2 regions of the Paraburkholderia sp. SIMBA_030 genome follow, and region 2 is predicted to be linked to the other one. Evidence: riboswitches for the same ligand, from Rfam matches in the RefSeq annotation. Region 2 holds a riboswitch; the other holds the start of a gene.
The links. A riboswitch is a leader RNA that binds a small molecule or an ion and turns the genes downstream of it on or off. The one in region 2 is predicted to bind thiamine pyrophosphate.
Positions count from the first base shown of each region.

Region 1: it holds a riboswitch for thiamine pyrophosphate, as region 2 does, so the genes downstream of both, SB772_RS34715 (FAD-dependent oxidoreductase) here and thiC (phosphomethylpyrimidine synthase ThiC) in region 2, are expected to answer to the same signal.

Region 1 is NZ_JAWRXB010000027.1:78,125-85,424, reverse strand. It holds gene SB772_RS34735 (hypothetical protein) at 1-244, opposite strand, end outside; gene SB772_RS34730 (hypothetical protein) at 367-828, opposite strand; gene SB772_RS34725 (hypothetical protein) at 995-1,120, opposite strand; gene SB772_RS34720 (ABC transporter ATP-binding protein/permease) at 1,117-2,868, opposite strand; TPP riboswitch at 3,233-3,357, shown strand; gene SB772_RS34715 (FAD-dependent oxidoreductase) at 3,578-4,708, shown strand; gene thiS (sulfur carrier protein ThiS) at 4,781-4,978, shown strand; gene SB772_RS34705 (thiazole synthase) at 5,035-5,850, shown strand; gene thiE (thiamine phosphate synthase) at 5,847-6,950, shown strand; gene SB772_RS34695 (ABC transporter ATP-binding protein) at 7,045-7,300, shown strand, end outside.
Region 2 is NZ_JAWRXB010000023.1:78,139-85,438, forward strand. It holds gene SB772_RS32080 (L-lactate permease) at 211-1,809, opposite strand; gene SB772_RS32085 (hypothetical protein) at 2,011-2,487, opposite strand; gene SB772_RS32090 (glycine zipper 2TM domain-containing protein) at 2,702-2,914, opposite strand; gene thiC (phosphomethylpyrimidine synthase ThiC) at 3,199-5,130, opposite strand; TPP riboswitch at 5,267-5,385, opposite strand; gene SB772_RS32100 (GreA/GreB family elongation factor) at 5,579-5,989, opposite strand; gene SB772_RS32105 (hypothetical protein) at 6,547-7,008, shown strand; gene SB772_RS32110 (DUF1223 domain-containing protein) at 7,202-7,300, shown strand, end outside.

The sequences.
Region 1 (7,300 bases), on a different contig from region 2:
ATTGCAGCGCCGGTACAAAATCGCCGACCGACACCGCCTGATTCACTTCGATGCAGATGTCGTGCACGGCGGCGGGCCGGCCGTTGACAAAGGTCGGCGACGAATAGTTTGCTGCGATCGCGTAGCCCGCCTGAATCACCGAACCGGTGGCGTCGGCCGCCGAGATCAGCGTCCAGGCGCAGCCGTTCAGGCCGAGCGCCATGATGGCGGATGCGGCAAGCCGGGCGCCGGGCCGCCGCAACATGACCCACCCAGCCAGTGTGGCTCGCGTTAAAGCGACAGCGCGCAAGCTCGGCGTGAAGGTCATGGTGCGCGGTGCCTCGCGACCGCGAAGAGGGCGATGGACAACGGCGATCGAGTTCACGCTCAGCGCGTGACGCGCAGGCGCAATTCGTTTTGTCCTTGCACGCTTGCCGTGACGTTGACGCGCCGCTCGGCGGTGGTCACGATGAAATGCTGTCGCGTCGGCGTGTTGACGTCGTGCACGACGTTCGGAAAGCATGCGGCGATATCGGCGCCGAATTCTTCGAGCGGATCGTTGACGACGCCGTCCGCTTGCCAATGTGCGCGCCAATGGCAATCGTACGAGTGGCTGTTCGCGCGGCAATCGTCCGCGTCCGGCAACCCCGGCAGTTGCGCGGCGGGTTGTGCGCGCAGTTGCTTGAAGTCGGGTGCTTCGACGATGTGTTTGAGCGCGGGGCAAACGTCTGCCGGCTCGTTGGGCTGGGTGGCTTGCGCAGCGTGTGCGGTGCCCGAGAGCAGCCATGCTGCGCCGAGAGCGAGCGCGAGGCGCTGGGTCAAAGGACGGGAGCGGCGATCGAATGACATGTGCGAAGAGTCCGGTAGCAGTGAATGGCGTGGCGGGCCGAACGTGGTATGGCCCGCACGACAATCGTCGCCGCTACACTGCGTTTTCAAAGCGGGGAACAGCTTGCCCGCTTCGCAAATGCTTTCTAACTCTTCTCGCGTGTTTCCGGATCTTGCGGCGTGTCGCTCAGCCGGGCGTGAGACCGCCGTCGACGTGGATCACCTGGCCGGTGATGTGACGGGCGAGCGCCGCACCGATGCTGGAGCCGGCTCCGGTGATCAGCACGACGCGCTCGAGTTCAGCGCCGCTCAAGCAGCGACCGGTTCGTCCGAGCGTTCGACATCGAGCGTTTCCGCGTGGAACGCCGCTAGCGATTCGCGATGTGCGACGCTGACGATCGCCGCCTTCGGCAGCCGTTCGGTGAACAGGTGGTACAGACGCGCTTCGTTTTCTGCATCGAGCGCGCTGGTCGCTTCGTCGAGGAACAGGTAGTCGGGCTTGTGCAGCAATACCCGGGCGCCGGCGAGGCGTTGTTGTTCGCCCGGCGAGAGAATCCGCGTCCAGTGTCCCGATTCCTGCAGCCGGTCCGCATACTCCGACAGACGACAGACGCGCAGCGCTTCGCGGCATTCGTCGTCGGTATAGGTATTGGCGGGGGACGGGTAGGTGAGCGCCGCTTTCAGCGTGCCGATCGGCATGTAGCTGACCTGCGGGATGAACATCATGCGCGCGTTGACCGGCGCGTCGATCGAGCCGTCGCCGAATGGCCAGAGCCCGGCGAGCGCACGCATCAGCGTGCTCTTGCCCGAGCCGGACGGACCGCGCACCAGCCAGCGCGAGCCCGGCTGGATCGCGATATCGCGGATGCGCGACAGCGGGTTGCCATTCGGCAGCGCGAGCTTGAGGCCGTCGGTGGAAAGCTTGTCGTCGTCGACGAAATGCAGGTTGATGCCGCCATGCGCGGTCGCCGGCGACACCGATTCCTTCAGACGCGGCGCATGCACGACGCGCTTGAATTCACGCAACCGGTTCACGGTAGCGCGCCATTCCACCAAGCTTGTGTAACTGTTGATGAACCACGAAAACGAATCGCTGACGGTGCCGAACGCGCTCGAGATCTGCATCAGCACGCCGAACGTAAAGGCGCCCGCGAAGTAGCGCGGCGCGGCGACCACCAGCGGAAAGATGATCGCGATCTGACCATAGAAAGCCGACACGAAGGTGAGCCGCTTGGTGTACTTCATCACCTGCCACCAGTTATCGCGGATGCGGCCGAACAGCGTGTGCGTGTTCGTTTTCTCGGTTTCCATGCCGTTGTAGAAGGCGATCTGCTCGGCGTTTTCACGCAGACGGATCAGGCCGAAACGGAAATCCGCCTCGACTTTCTGTGCCTGGTAATTGACCGACACGAGCGGATGGCCGACCTTCTGGATGACCAGCGAACCGGCCACCGCATAGAGCGCCGCGGCCCACACCATGTAGCCGGGAATCTGCACCGGCATGCCGCCGAGCGAGACCGTCAGCGCGCCGGCGAGCGACCACAGGATCGTCATGAACGACACCAGCGTGACGACCGTCGACAGCAGGTCGAGCGTCAGCGACAGCGTGGTGGTGGCGAACGATTGCAGGTCGTCGCTGATCCGCTGGTCGGGGTTGTCGGCGAGCCGGTCGCGTTCGATCCGGTAGAAGGCGCTGTCATGCAGCCATTCGTTCAGGTAACGCGTGGTCAGCCACTGACGCCAGCGGAAGCCGAGCATCTGCCGCAGATAGCGGCCGTACACCGCGAGGACGATGAAGGCAAACGCGAGTCCCGAGAACACCATCAACAGGTGCGGGAAATCGTGCACGTTCTTGGTTTGCAGCGCGTTGTAGAAGTCGGCGCTCCAGCGGTTCAGGCGCACGTTGATCCACACGACGAGCAGATTCATCACGATGATCGCGACGAGCAAGCCCCACGCCGTCTTTCGTTCTTCGGAGACCCAGTAAGGTTTAATCAGGCTCCAGGCGGAGACTTTGTCGTCCGGCTGCAGCGCGGGGCTGGCAGAGGTATTCGGTGTCATGAGCATCCTGATGTAGTGCTGGCCCATCAAGGGCTGACCCATTGGGGGCCGCCCCACGGCGGGTTTGCGGTGCATGCCCGGGTGTCGTGCTCGACGAACGCGCGCCCGAGCGAGCGTCCGATTCTGGCGCGACCCCCTTAAGCGAAAATTAATTTCCACCTGCGGGACTCGCCCCGATGCCGCCGTCGCGCGGGCAGCGGAGCATGCCGCCGAGGCAAGGCTCCTGCGGCATCCGGTCTCGGCATTGTGCCAGAGCGGCGCGCGGCCATATTGATGAATCGAAAGAGGTGCCGGATCAACAACTGTAGGCGCCCGCGCGAGCCGCTGGTTTGCGGGCATCGCGCCTTTTATGGTCTAATGACCTTCGACGAAACAGGGGTGCTTCGCACGCCGGCAGCGTGGATGTCCACGCAGCGGCAGCGAGGCTGAGAGAGACCCTTTGCACCCGATCCGGGTAATACCGGCGCGGGAAGTTTCCGGAAGCAGCCAATCTTCCATTCCCCGCCGGGCGTCCGTCATTTTGACGCGCGTGTTGCCCGGCCGGCCTTACCCGCCGGTTTCGTCCTGGGTACGTGCGCTTGTTGCCGTACGGAAAGGACTCGATGACCGCCTATTCTTCAGACATGAGTTTTGCTCTTCGCCACGCTGCTGTCGGCGTGCCGCGCTGCTTTAGCGTTGCCTGCCGTTGCGGTGATCGGGAGTGCGCACGATGAACCGTCCTGCTCAACCCGATTTCGCGGTGCTCGGCGGCGGCCTGTGCGGACGCCTCGTCGCGTGGCGGCTTGCCGGGCAAGGGTATCGCGTGGCGCTCTACGAGCGTGGCGACGCCGCCGGTTCGCAAGCTGCCGCGTGGGTCGCCGCGGCGATGCTGGCGCCGCTTGCCGAGGCCGCCAGCGCCGAGTTGCTGATTACGCGGCTGGGCGCGAGCTCGCTCGAAAGCTGGCCGCGTGTGCTGGCCGAATTGCCCGAACCGGTGTTTTTCCAGCGCAACGGCACGCTGGTCGTATGGCATCACGCCGACCGCACCGAAGCGCCGCTGTTCGAACGCCGGGTGCGCTCGAACGCGCCTGCCGAACTGCTCGACGGCGGCTTCGTGACGCTCGCCGGTGCGCAGGTCGGCACCGCCGAACCCGCGTTGGCGGGCCGCTTCAATCAGGGCTGGCTGCTGCCGCTCGAAGGGCAACTGGATAACCGCCAGGTATTGTCCGCGCTGGCCGCGGGCCTTGCCGAGCGCGGCGTCGAAACGCATTGGAACACGGCTGTCGACGATCATGCGTTGCCGCCCGCGCGCATCACGATCGATTGCCGCGGTCTCGGCGCGAAGGCGGTTCTGCCCACATTGCGCGGCATTCGCGGCGAAGTCGCACGCGTGCATGCGCCCGGTATCAACCTGACGCGGCCGGTGCGCCTGTTGCATCCGCGCTATCCGCTCTATATCGCGCCGAAGCAGGACGATCTCTACGTGATCGGCGCGACCGAGGTGGAAGGCGAGGACATGTCGCCAGTCAGCGTGCGCTCGGCGCTCGAACTACTGAGCGCGGCATTTTCCGTGCATCCCGGTTTTGGCGAGGCTCGCATCCTCGAACTGAATTCGCAGTGCCGCCCGACTTTGCCGGACCACCGTCCGGCGTTGCTGTGGGACGGCGCGCAGACCTTGCGCGTGAATGGCCTGTACCGGCACGGCTACATGATCGTGCCCGAAGTCGCCGACGAAGCCGTGCGCTTCGCCGCGGCGCTGTTCGACGGCCGCATCGGCGATGCCGATGCATTTGCGGACTGGCAACGCGACGCGCGTTGGAGCGAGCTGTTTCAACTGGATTCCGCGCGGGAGCCGGCATGAGCGCTGCGGTTTTCAATGCACGCATTGCACGCTGCGCCGCCATCGCCATCGATTGAACCGTATTCAAACACCATGGACATTCATATCAACCAGAAGCCGTTGTCGCTGCCCGAAGGCGCGACAGTCGCCGATGCGCTCGCCGCGTTCGGCGCGCGTGCGCCGTTCGCGGTCGCGCTGAACGGCGATTTCGTCGCGCGCACCCAGCATGCGGCGCGCGCGCTGCAACCGGGCGACAAGCTCGATGTCGTGCAACCCGTGGCCGGCGGCTGAGCTTCGTCGAGGCCTGCCTGAACCGCCACGCATTGCCGGAGACAAGGATGATGCAAATGACTTCCCCCCAACCCGCGGACGCGCTCACGCTCTACGGCGAAACCTTCGCCAGCCGCGTGCTGCTGGGCACCTCGCGCTATCCGTCGCTGCAATCGCTGTCCGATTCGATCGACGCCGCGCGGCCCGGCATGGTCACCGTCGCGCTGCGCCGGCAGATGAACGAAGGCGGCGCCGAAGCCGGCTTCTTCGATCTGCTCAAGCGCCACGGCGTGCCGCTGCTACCGAACACCGCCGGCTGCCTGACCGTCGGCGAAGCGGTGACGACCGCGCACATGGCGCGTGAGATTTTCGAAACCGAGTGGATCAAGCTCGAACTGATCGGCGACGACTACACGCTGCAGCCCGATCCGGTCGGCCTGATCGAAGCGGCCGCGCAGTTGATCAAGGACGGCTTCAAAGTCCTGCCGTATTGCACCGAAGATCTGGTGATCGGCCGCCGTCTGCTGGATGCGGGCTGCGAAGCGCTGATGCCGTGGGGTGCGCCGATCGGCACCGGCAAGGGCGTGATCAATCCGTACGGCCTGCGTGTGTTGCGCGAACGGCTGCCCGACGTGCCGCTGATCGTCGATGCAGGCCTCGGCGTGCCGTCGCATGCGGCGCAAGTGATGGAGTGGGGCTTCGATGGCGTGCTGCTGAACACCGCCGTATCGCAGGCGACGCATCCCGACGCTATGGCGCGCGCGTTCGCGTTGGGCGTCGAGGCGGGCCGCCAGGCCTTTCTGGCGGGACCGATGGCAGAGCGCGAAAGCGCGCATGCGAGCACGCCGGTGGTCGGCATGCCGTTCTGGCATCAAGACGGGAGCGCTGCATGACGCAGACTTTGCCTTTAAAGGATCGCGAGCTCTTCTGGCCGCCCGCCGACGAACTCACCGAAGCCGCCGAGCGCATCCGTGCCCGTCTGGGCGACTGGCCGCCGACGCACGCGCCGTGGCGCATCTGCCTGACCGCGCCGGACGCGCCGAACGGCGGTGACCTGCTTATCGTCGCCGACGCGCAGCAGCATGGCGAGCAGGTGGCGCGCTGGCTGGTACAGGGCGCGGGCGTGATCGAAGCCGCGGAGAACCGCGCGGCGCTGCATCTGGGCGGCGAGAAATACCGTCTGGAGGGCCATCTGGCGGAGGACTGGATCGCCGCGCTGGCCGCGTTTCTGGACTGCGGTTTCGATCCGCACGACGCGCTGGTACTGGCGCTGGCGTGGCGCGACGGCGACGAAACCCGTGCGGACGACGCATTTCCGGCCGACCTCGGGCGTTTCCCGCGTATCGCCGGTTTGCCGGACGCGCCGGCGCAAGCGTTCGCACGTTGCCCGGACCGGTTGGGCCTGTATCCGGTGCTGCCGACCGCGGAATGGCTCGAGCGCGTGGTGGGCTTCGGTGTGAAAACCGTTCAGTTGCGCCGCAAATCGGCCGAACCCGCCGATGAACTGAAGCGCGAAATCGCCCGCTGCGTCGCCGCCGGCCGTGAGCACGACGCCCAGGTTTTCATCAACGATCACTGGCGAGCCGCGCTGGCTGCGGGCGCATACGGCGTCCATCTCGGCCAGGAAGATGTCCATACCGCCGACTTGCCGGCGCTTGCCGCGGCGGGTGTCAGGCTCGGTTTGTCGACTCACGGTTTCTACGAGATTCTGACAGCGCTGCATTTCCGGCCAAGCTATATTGCATTGGGCGCGGTGTTCCCCACCACCACCAAAGTCATGCCCACTGCGCCACAGGGCCTGAGGCGCCTCGCGCGGTACGTGCGGCTGCTCGACGGCGTCGTGCCGCTCGTGGCGATCGGCGGAATCGATCTGCAGGTGTTGCCGGACGTGCTGGCGACCGGCGTGGGTTGCGCAGCGGTGGTGCGGGCGGTGACGGAAGCGGCCGATCCGGCTGCCGCCGTTTCTGCATTGCAACAAGCGTTTACGCAATAATCGTCAACTTGAGTAAAGGGACAGGGCACCTCACGGCAACTTTCGCATGATGGCCCTATAATTCGGCCTTCCGTGTAAAAGGACTGTCAGTTTCGTGTCTTCCTCCCCCGAGACCTTACTCGAGTTGCGCGACGTCGACTTCGGTTATGGCGACCGGCTCGTCCTGTCGAACCTGAATCTGCGCTTCAAGCGCGGCCAGGTCGTCGCGGTCATGGGCGGCTCGGGTTGCGGCAAAACCACGGTGCTGCGTCTGATCGGCGGTCTGGTGCGCGCACAGCGCGGCGAGATCCTGTTTCAGGAGCAGGATGTCGGCCAGCAGACGCGCGAAGGCCTCTACGCGCTGCGCCGCA
Region 2 (7,300 bases):
ATTCTCACGCTGATGTGAGAAAAATTGCAATGAAAGTGAGGCGGAGCAGCGGGCAACGCAGGCGCGATGGGGCGGGCGATTGATGCATGTGAATTTTTATTGCGGCAGCGCGCCACTTCCGCAAACCTTCTGGGCCAGACAGACGGACGGCCGAAAACAAACCGGGCGCGCCACTCGAAAAGCGCGCCCGCCGATGAACACACGCAGCATTCAGTGTGGAATCATCCCCTGCAAGACGTTCTGCTGCAGCCAGACGAGCAGGCCGAGTATCACCGTCAACAGAATCGAATGCTTGAAGGTTTTTGCGAACACGACGCCTTCCTTGCCTTTGAGGTCGGTGGTCGCCACCCCTGTCGAGATGTTTTGTGGCGAGATCATCTTGCCCATCACGCCGCCGGACGAGTTGGTCGCCGCCATCAAAATCGGGCTGAGGTTCAACTGGTTGGCGGCCACCACTTGCAGGTTGCCGAACAGCGCGTTGCCCGACGTGTCGCTGCCGGACAGGAACACCGCGACCCAGCCGAGAAAGGCGGACACCAGCGGAAAGAACGGTCCGACCGACGCGACACCGAGACCGAGCGTGTAGTTCAGGCCTGAGTAGTTCATCAGATACGCGAGCCCGACGATCGTCGCCACCGTGAGAATGGCGATGCGCGTCTGAACCCAGGTATCGACGATTGCCGCGCCGAATTCGCGCACGCCCGATCCCACCACGAGCGACGTAATGATGGCGGCCACCAGAATCGCCGTGCCGGTGCCAAGCGGCTGGAAGTCCCACACCGCACTGTACGGCGTGTTGTAGAGCGTAATGAAGACGGCTTTGTCGAGTCCCGGCCACGGCACCTTGACGTCGCCGATCAGGAAGATCTTCGCGATGGTCCAGACGATCACCACGACCGAGACGATGATCCACGGATACCAGCCCTGCCCGCCGCTGACTTTGCCACGCACCTCGCCGACGCGGTCGACGTTGACGGCGAATTGCGGATCGGCGGCGGGTTTCCAGACGCGCAGGAACGTGATCGTCAGGAGCAGCGACACCAGCGACGACAGCACGTCGGTCAGGCTGTAGTTCACGTAATTCGACGCGACGAACTGCGTCAGCGCGAAGCTCGCGCCCGACACCAGCAGCACTGGCCACACGCGCAGCATGTTGCGAAAGCCCGCGTATATGCCGATCACGTAGAACGGCAGCAGGAGGGCAAAGAACGGTAGCTGGCGGCCGACCATCTTGGCGAGCGAGTCGGCCGGCAAGTGCGTGACCGCGCCGAGCACCGTGATCGGCACGCCCAGCGCGCCGAATGCGACCGGCGCGGTGTTGAAGATCAAGGTGAAGGTGAGCGCCTCGAGCGTCGGAAAGCCCAGCAGGATCAGCAGCGAACTGGTGATCGCGATCGGCGTGCCGAAGCCCGAGATGCCTTCGAGCAGCGCGCCGAACGAGAAGCCGATCACCACCAGCACGACGCGCCGGTCGTTCGGCAGGTTGTCGGTCATCCACATGCGGAACGCCGCAAAGCGGCCCGAGCGCTGCGCGATGTTGTAGAGCAGGATCGCCGCGAACACGATCCACATGACCGGCCAGCAGGCGAACACCGCGCCCGCGACCACCGAATCGATCGCGAGCCGCACCGGGAACTGCCAGACGAAGATCGCCACGATCAACGCGACAATCAGACCGGCAAGCGAAGCCTGCCATGCCGGCCGGCGCGCCCAGCCAAGCAACAGCAGCACGACGACGATCGGCAGTACTGCGACGAGGAACGATAGCAATAGCGAATTGCCGACGGGCGTGAGTAGTTGGTGAAACATCGCGTCTCCTTCGTTGTTATTCGAACGCGACGCGGGACTACGCACTACCGGGCGCGTCGCTCTGGCCTGACGGATGGGCGTCGGCGGCGCGTATGACGGGCGCGCCGGGGCGCTTATTTAAACGGGTACTGCGTGTGGCAACCCCAAGCATAGAACCCGGGCGCGGCGCGTCAAGAAGGGAAACTACGGGCGAACAGGACCTTAGTGATGGTAGCCATGCCCACCGCCATGCCAGCCGCCATGGCCGCCCCATGAGTAGCCGAAGCCGATCGACAGGGCGGGTCCATACCAGCCGGGGTACCCGTAGTAAGCCGGATACACGGGCGGCGGATAGTAAGCGGGGTAGGCCGGCGCAACGTAGACGGGCGGCGGCGGTTGCGCGACGACATAGGCCGGCGGCGAGTTTTGCGCATCGGCTTGTGCCTGCTGGGCGGATTGAGCTTGTGCTGCCGTGCCGTTCGTCCCCTCGGGCACTTCGCGTTGTGCGGCAGCGGCGGGGACGGTAGCGTAGTAGGGGTAATAGCCGTACGGGTAGTAACCGTACGGGTAATAGCAACCGGATAAGGTCAAAACACAAACGGCGCCGCCAAGCGCAATACCCATCCGTGAAATACGTGGTGTGCGACGGGGCAGCCGCTGGCTCATCGCGCTGAGCGTATTGATGACGTGGGACTTCATGACGCGCTCCTGTTTGCATCGGACGCCGCTGTCTGGGCGCCATGCCATGAGCTTACGCCGCGGTCGCCCGCGCGGGATTGCAAAACCGTAACGGCTTATTTCACGTCATTGCACAGCGTGTTCGAAGCGGCCGGCGTCATGCCTTGGCCAAGTAGTCGCGGCGCTTGCGGCCATGCGCGAGCCGCCGCCACGAGCGCGGCTCGCTTCAGGTTATCTACTTGCCGACCTGATTGCCGATAATGCCGCCGGCCGCTGCGCCGCCGAGGGTCGAAAGCGCGTTGCCGCCGATCGCGGCACCCGCCGCGCCGCCGACGCCTGCGCCGATCGCCGTGTCGCGCTGCCGCGTGGTCATGCCCTCACACGCCGAAAGACTCGCGACAACCGCGACGATAGCCGCGAGGGCACCGATCTGACGAATCGATTTCATGATGCCTACTCCAGTGGTTATTCAGAACAGGACAGCTCGCGCCGTCCTTTCATTCGATGCTATCGCCGCAGCCCGTATCTGGATGTGTGCGCTTGTCAGCGAACTGTCGGTTTCGTAATCAAATGTTTCCCATCGAGCAGCATGCGCCGTGCCTGCTCTTCCGGAAATGCAAAAAGCCCACCGGTGGCGGGCTTTGACGCTGCAACGCAGCGATTCAGGTCGTTCAGGTGATTTGTGGGCGGTTCAGCAGCGGGCGCGCGACGCTGCGCCCACCTTGCCGAACCTTACTGCCGCTGATAAATCTCAGCGCCTTTCTTCATGAACTCGATCGACTTCACTTCCATGCCTTTCTGCAGCGCTTCGTCGTCGGTGACACCCTGTTGCGCGGCGAACTCGCGCACGTCCTGGGTGATCTTCATCGAGCAGAAGTGCGGACCGCACATCGAACAGAAGTGGGCGACCTTCGCCGAATCCTTCGGCAGCGTTTCGTCGTGGAACTCGCGTGCCTTGTCCGGGTCAAGACCGAGATTGAACTGGTCTTCCCAACGGAATTCGAAACGCGCCTTCGACAACGCATTGTCACGCACCTGCGCGCCCGGATGGCCCTTTGCCAGGTCGGCGGCGTGCGCGGCGAGCTTGTACGTGATAATGCCGGTCTTGACGTCGTCCTTGTTCGGCAGGCCAAGGTGTTCCTTCGGCGTGACATAGCAGAGCATCGCCGTGCCGAACCAGCCGATCATCGCCGCGCCGATGCCCGAGGTGATGTGGTCGTAGCCAGGGGCGATATCGGTGGTCAGCGGTCCCAGCGTGTAGAACGGCGCTTCGTCGCACCATTCCAGTTGCAGGTCCATGTTTTCCTTGATGAGCTGCATCGGCACGTGGCCCGGACCTTCGATCATCGTCTGCACGTCGTGCTTCCACGCGATCTGCGTCAGTTCGCCGAGCGTCTTCAACTCGCCGAGTTGCGCTTCGTCGTTCGCATCGTAGATCGAGCCCGGACGCAGACCGTCGCCGAGCGAGAAGGCCACGTCATACGCCTTCATGATTTCGCAGATGTCTTCGAAGTGCTCGTACAGGAAGCTTTCCTTGTGGTGAGCCAGGCACCACTTCGCCATGATCGAGCCGCCGCGCGAGACGATACCGGTCATGCGTTTGGCCGTCAGCGGCACGTATTGCAGACGCACGCCCGCGTGGATCGTGAAGTAGTCGACACCTTGTTCGGCCTGTTCGATCAGTGTGTCGCGGAAGATTTCCCACGTCAGGTCTTCAGCGCGGCCGTTGACCTTTTCGAGCGCCTGATAGATCGGCACCGTGCCGATCGGCACCGGGCTGTTGCGGATGATCCATTCGCGTGTTTCGTGGATGTGCTTGCCGGTCGAGAGATCCATCACCGTGTCGCCGCCCCAGCGGATCGCCCAGGTCATCTTGTCGACTTCTTCGCCAATCGACGAAGTCACCGCCGAGTTGCCGATGTTCGCGTTCACCTTCACGAGGAAGTTGCGGCCGATGATCATCGGCTCGCTTTCCGGGTGGTTGATGTTGTTCGGGATGATCGCGCGGCCGCGCGCGACTTCTTCGCGCACGAATTCAGGCGTGATTTCCGTGAGGCCGTTCGGACCGAACGCGCTCGCGCCGAACGCCTGGCCCGGATGCTGGCGGCCCATCATCGCCGCGAGTTTTTCGCCGTTCGGGCCGCTGGTCTTCAGGCTTTCCAGATACGCGGCGCGCTGCTGGTTCTCGCGAATCGCGATGTATTCCATTTCCGGCGTGACGATGCCGCGACGCGCGTAGTGCATCTGCGAGACGTTCTTGCCGGCGATGGCGCGGCGCGGCGTGCGGTGCAGGCCCTGGAAGCGCAGATCGGCGGTGGCGGTATCGGCGGCGCGTTCGCGGCTGAAGTCGCTGGAAAGACCGGTTAGCGCTTCGGTGTCGCCGCGCTCTTCGATCCAGCGCTGACGCAGCGCCGGCAGACCCGCGCGAATGTCGATCTTGGCGTCCGGATCGGAGTACGGGCCCGACGTATCGTAGACGAAGACCGGCGGATTCTTCTCGCCGCCGAAACTATCCGGCGTATCGGCCTGGGAGATCTCGCGCATCGGCACGCGGATATCGGGGCGCGAGCCGCTCACATAGACCTTGCGGGAATTCGGCAAAGGGGCGACAGCGGCTTCATCGACGTGAGCGTCGGCGGAAAGAAACTTCGGATTGGCGTTCATGCATTTATCTCCTGTGCGGTCGACCAGAGTTGGCGCAAAGCACTTACTCTGGTCCCATGCAAAGCAATGTGGGGCCGCTAAGCAGGAGACGAGATGGAAGTTGTCGGATTCGCGATGGATAAAACGTTAGACCTGGGTGCGAAATCCGTACGCTTCCCTGCGCTGGCATTATCCAGATCAGGTTCAAAGGGTATTTCTCACCCACGCAACACGGACCTCCAACTTCCGTGCGACGCAGGACCCCCGCGTTAGCAGCGCACACGATACACCGGCTGGACGCTGCTTGGCAACCTGTCTTGAAATTATGAACGGCGGATATAACACCGCTCGGCTGCGGACTATTCTTAAGTTGATTGGGTTGCCAGGCTTGATGCGGTGCACCAGCGGCGGCGCACCAGCGGCGCGCCGCGCAAGCGCGTTTGTGATCGCGTTTGTCCGTGTTGGTGGCTTACAGCGTGAAATCGTCGGCGGCTTCGGGTTGAAACAGGATCTGTTCGAGCTTCAGCACTTTTTCCGTACCGCTTGGCGGCGTGAAGCGGATACGTTCGCCGCGTTTGGCGCCGAGCAAGGCGAGGCCGAGCGGCGAAAACACGTTCAGGCAGCCCTGCGCGAAGTCTGCGTTGGGTGGATAGACGATCGTCCAGGTCATATGCTCGCCGCTGGTTTCGTCGACTAGCGTGGCTTGCGAATTCATCGTGACGACATTCGCCGGAATGTCGCGCGAGTCGACGATGACGGCGCGTTCCAGGACGTCGTCGAGCATGTGTTGCAAGCTGGCGTCGGCGCCGGGCGCGGCCGCGTGCTTTTCAAGGCGGGCGACGTCGAGTTCGGTGAGGTAACAGGTTTTCGTCTTTTTCATGACGGGTTCTCCAATTCGCTCTGCATGTAAGGGGACAGCGTGCGGATGAGATCGGCCCGGAACCCGACGACGAGGCTCCGGTGAAGGGGGAGCAGCGTTCAGATCGGGCGCCGGGCGGCGGGAAGCGGGAGCGTTCGGGTCGGCTGGCCGAGGTGATGCGGCATGATGTCCGCGCGTGCGCAACCGGTTGCGCGGCGCAGGCGCAAGCGGGTGAAGACACGGGAGATCGGAGAATGCATCGGGGACCGGCGGATGAAGAAAGAAGTTCAGGTGAGCGCCGGATGTAAGCGAAATAGGCGCAATCGAAAGGTGAATGTTAGCACGAGCCGGGACGTCTCTTGACCCGGTCATAAGCGCGATGGCGGCCAAAGCCGCGCAGGCCAGCTTCCTCCCGGCGCAACGGGGCAGGGCGGCAGAGGTGATTCTCGCTGCGGCGCGTTCAAGGGCGCCGCGGCCTGTGCCGTTATCCCGATGGTAGGGGCGGTTGCCGCCCGGTAGCGCGACGGGCGGCATTGATTGGCGCGATGCCGTTTTAGACGACGTAAGGGGATGTGCCGATGAAAACGAGAGCATGGCGATTCAGAGCGCTGACCACGGTGGCGGCGATGGCCGCACTGTTTGCCGGGCCGGCTGTGGCGACGGCTTCGAGAGGTGGGGCGATTGCCTTTTCGGGGGCGATTGTGGCGCCGCAGCTTGAGATTTCCGCCGCGCCGGCCGCGGGCGTTGGCTTGGCTGGCGTGCAGGTTAAGCGTGGGGCGTCGGCCGTGACGCTGACTTTCAATGCGCCGCCGGGGGTGGCGACGGGTGCCGATGTTGCCTTGCAGGTGAACGGCGGCGCGGCGGCGCGGGACGATGCCATTGCTGCGCGGTTTGTCGATCGCGCTGGACGTGTTTTTGCCGCTGCGCGGGATGGGCATTATCGGGTCGGCCGCGATGGTGGGGTGCTGTCGCTTTCTGCCAGGAAGGGGAATGGGGTGGATGCGCAGACGCGGGTGACGGTGGTGGTCAGTTACGATTGACCGCTTACAAGGCGCACAATAAGCAAACACCAGCCACGGAAGGCGGCAAAGCACCAAAACCCAATCGCACGCCAACCCGTGCAACGAGCCCCCTTCCGTGGCGCGCCCAAAGAAAAAATAAAAATATTATCCAGCCGGTTGTCATAACCGGCCCCCACCTTCGACAAACGTGCAGATCCAGATGGAGCACGCCATGCAAACTGCACCGACCCGCCGAGCCAATCGGCCTTTCACGCGAGCGATCGCGCTAGCAATCGCGTTGGCAACGCTCGCCGCCAGCGGCCTGGCACAA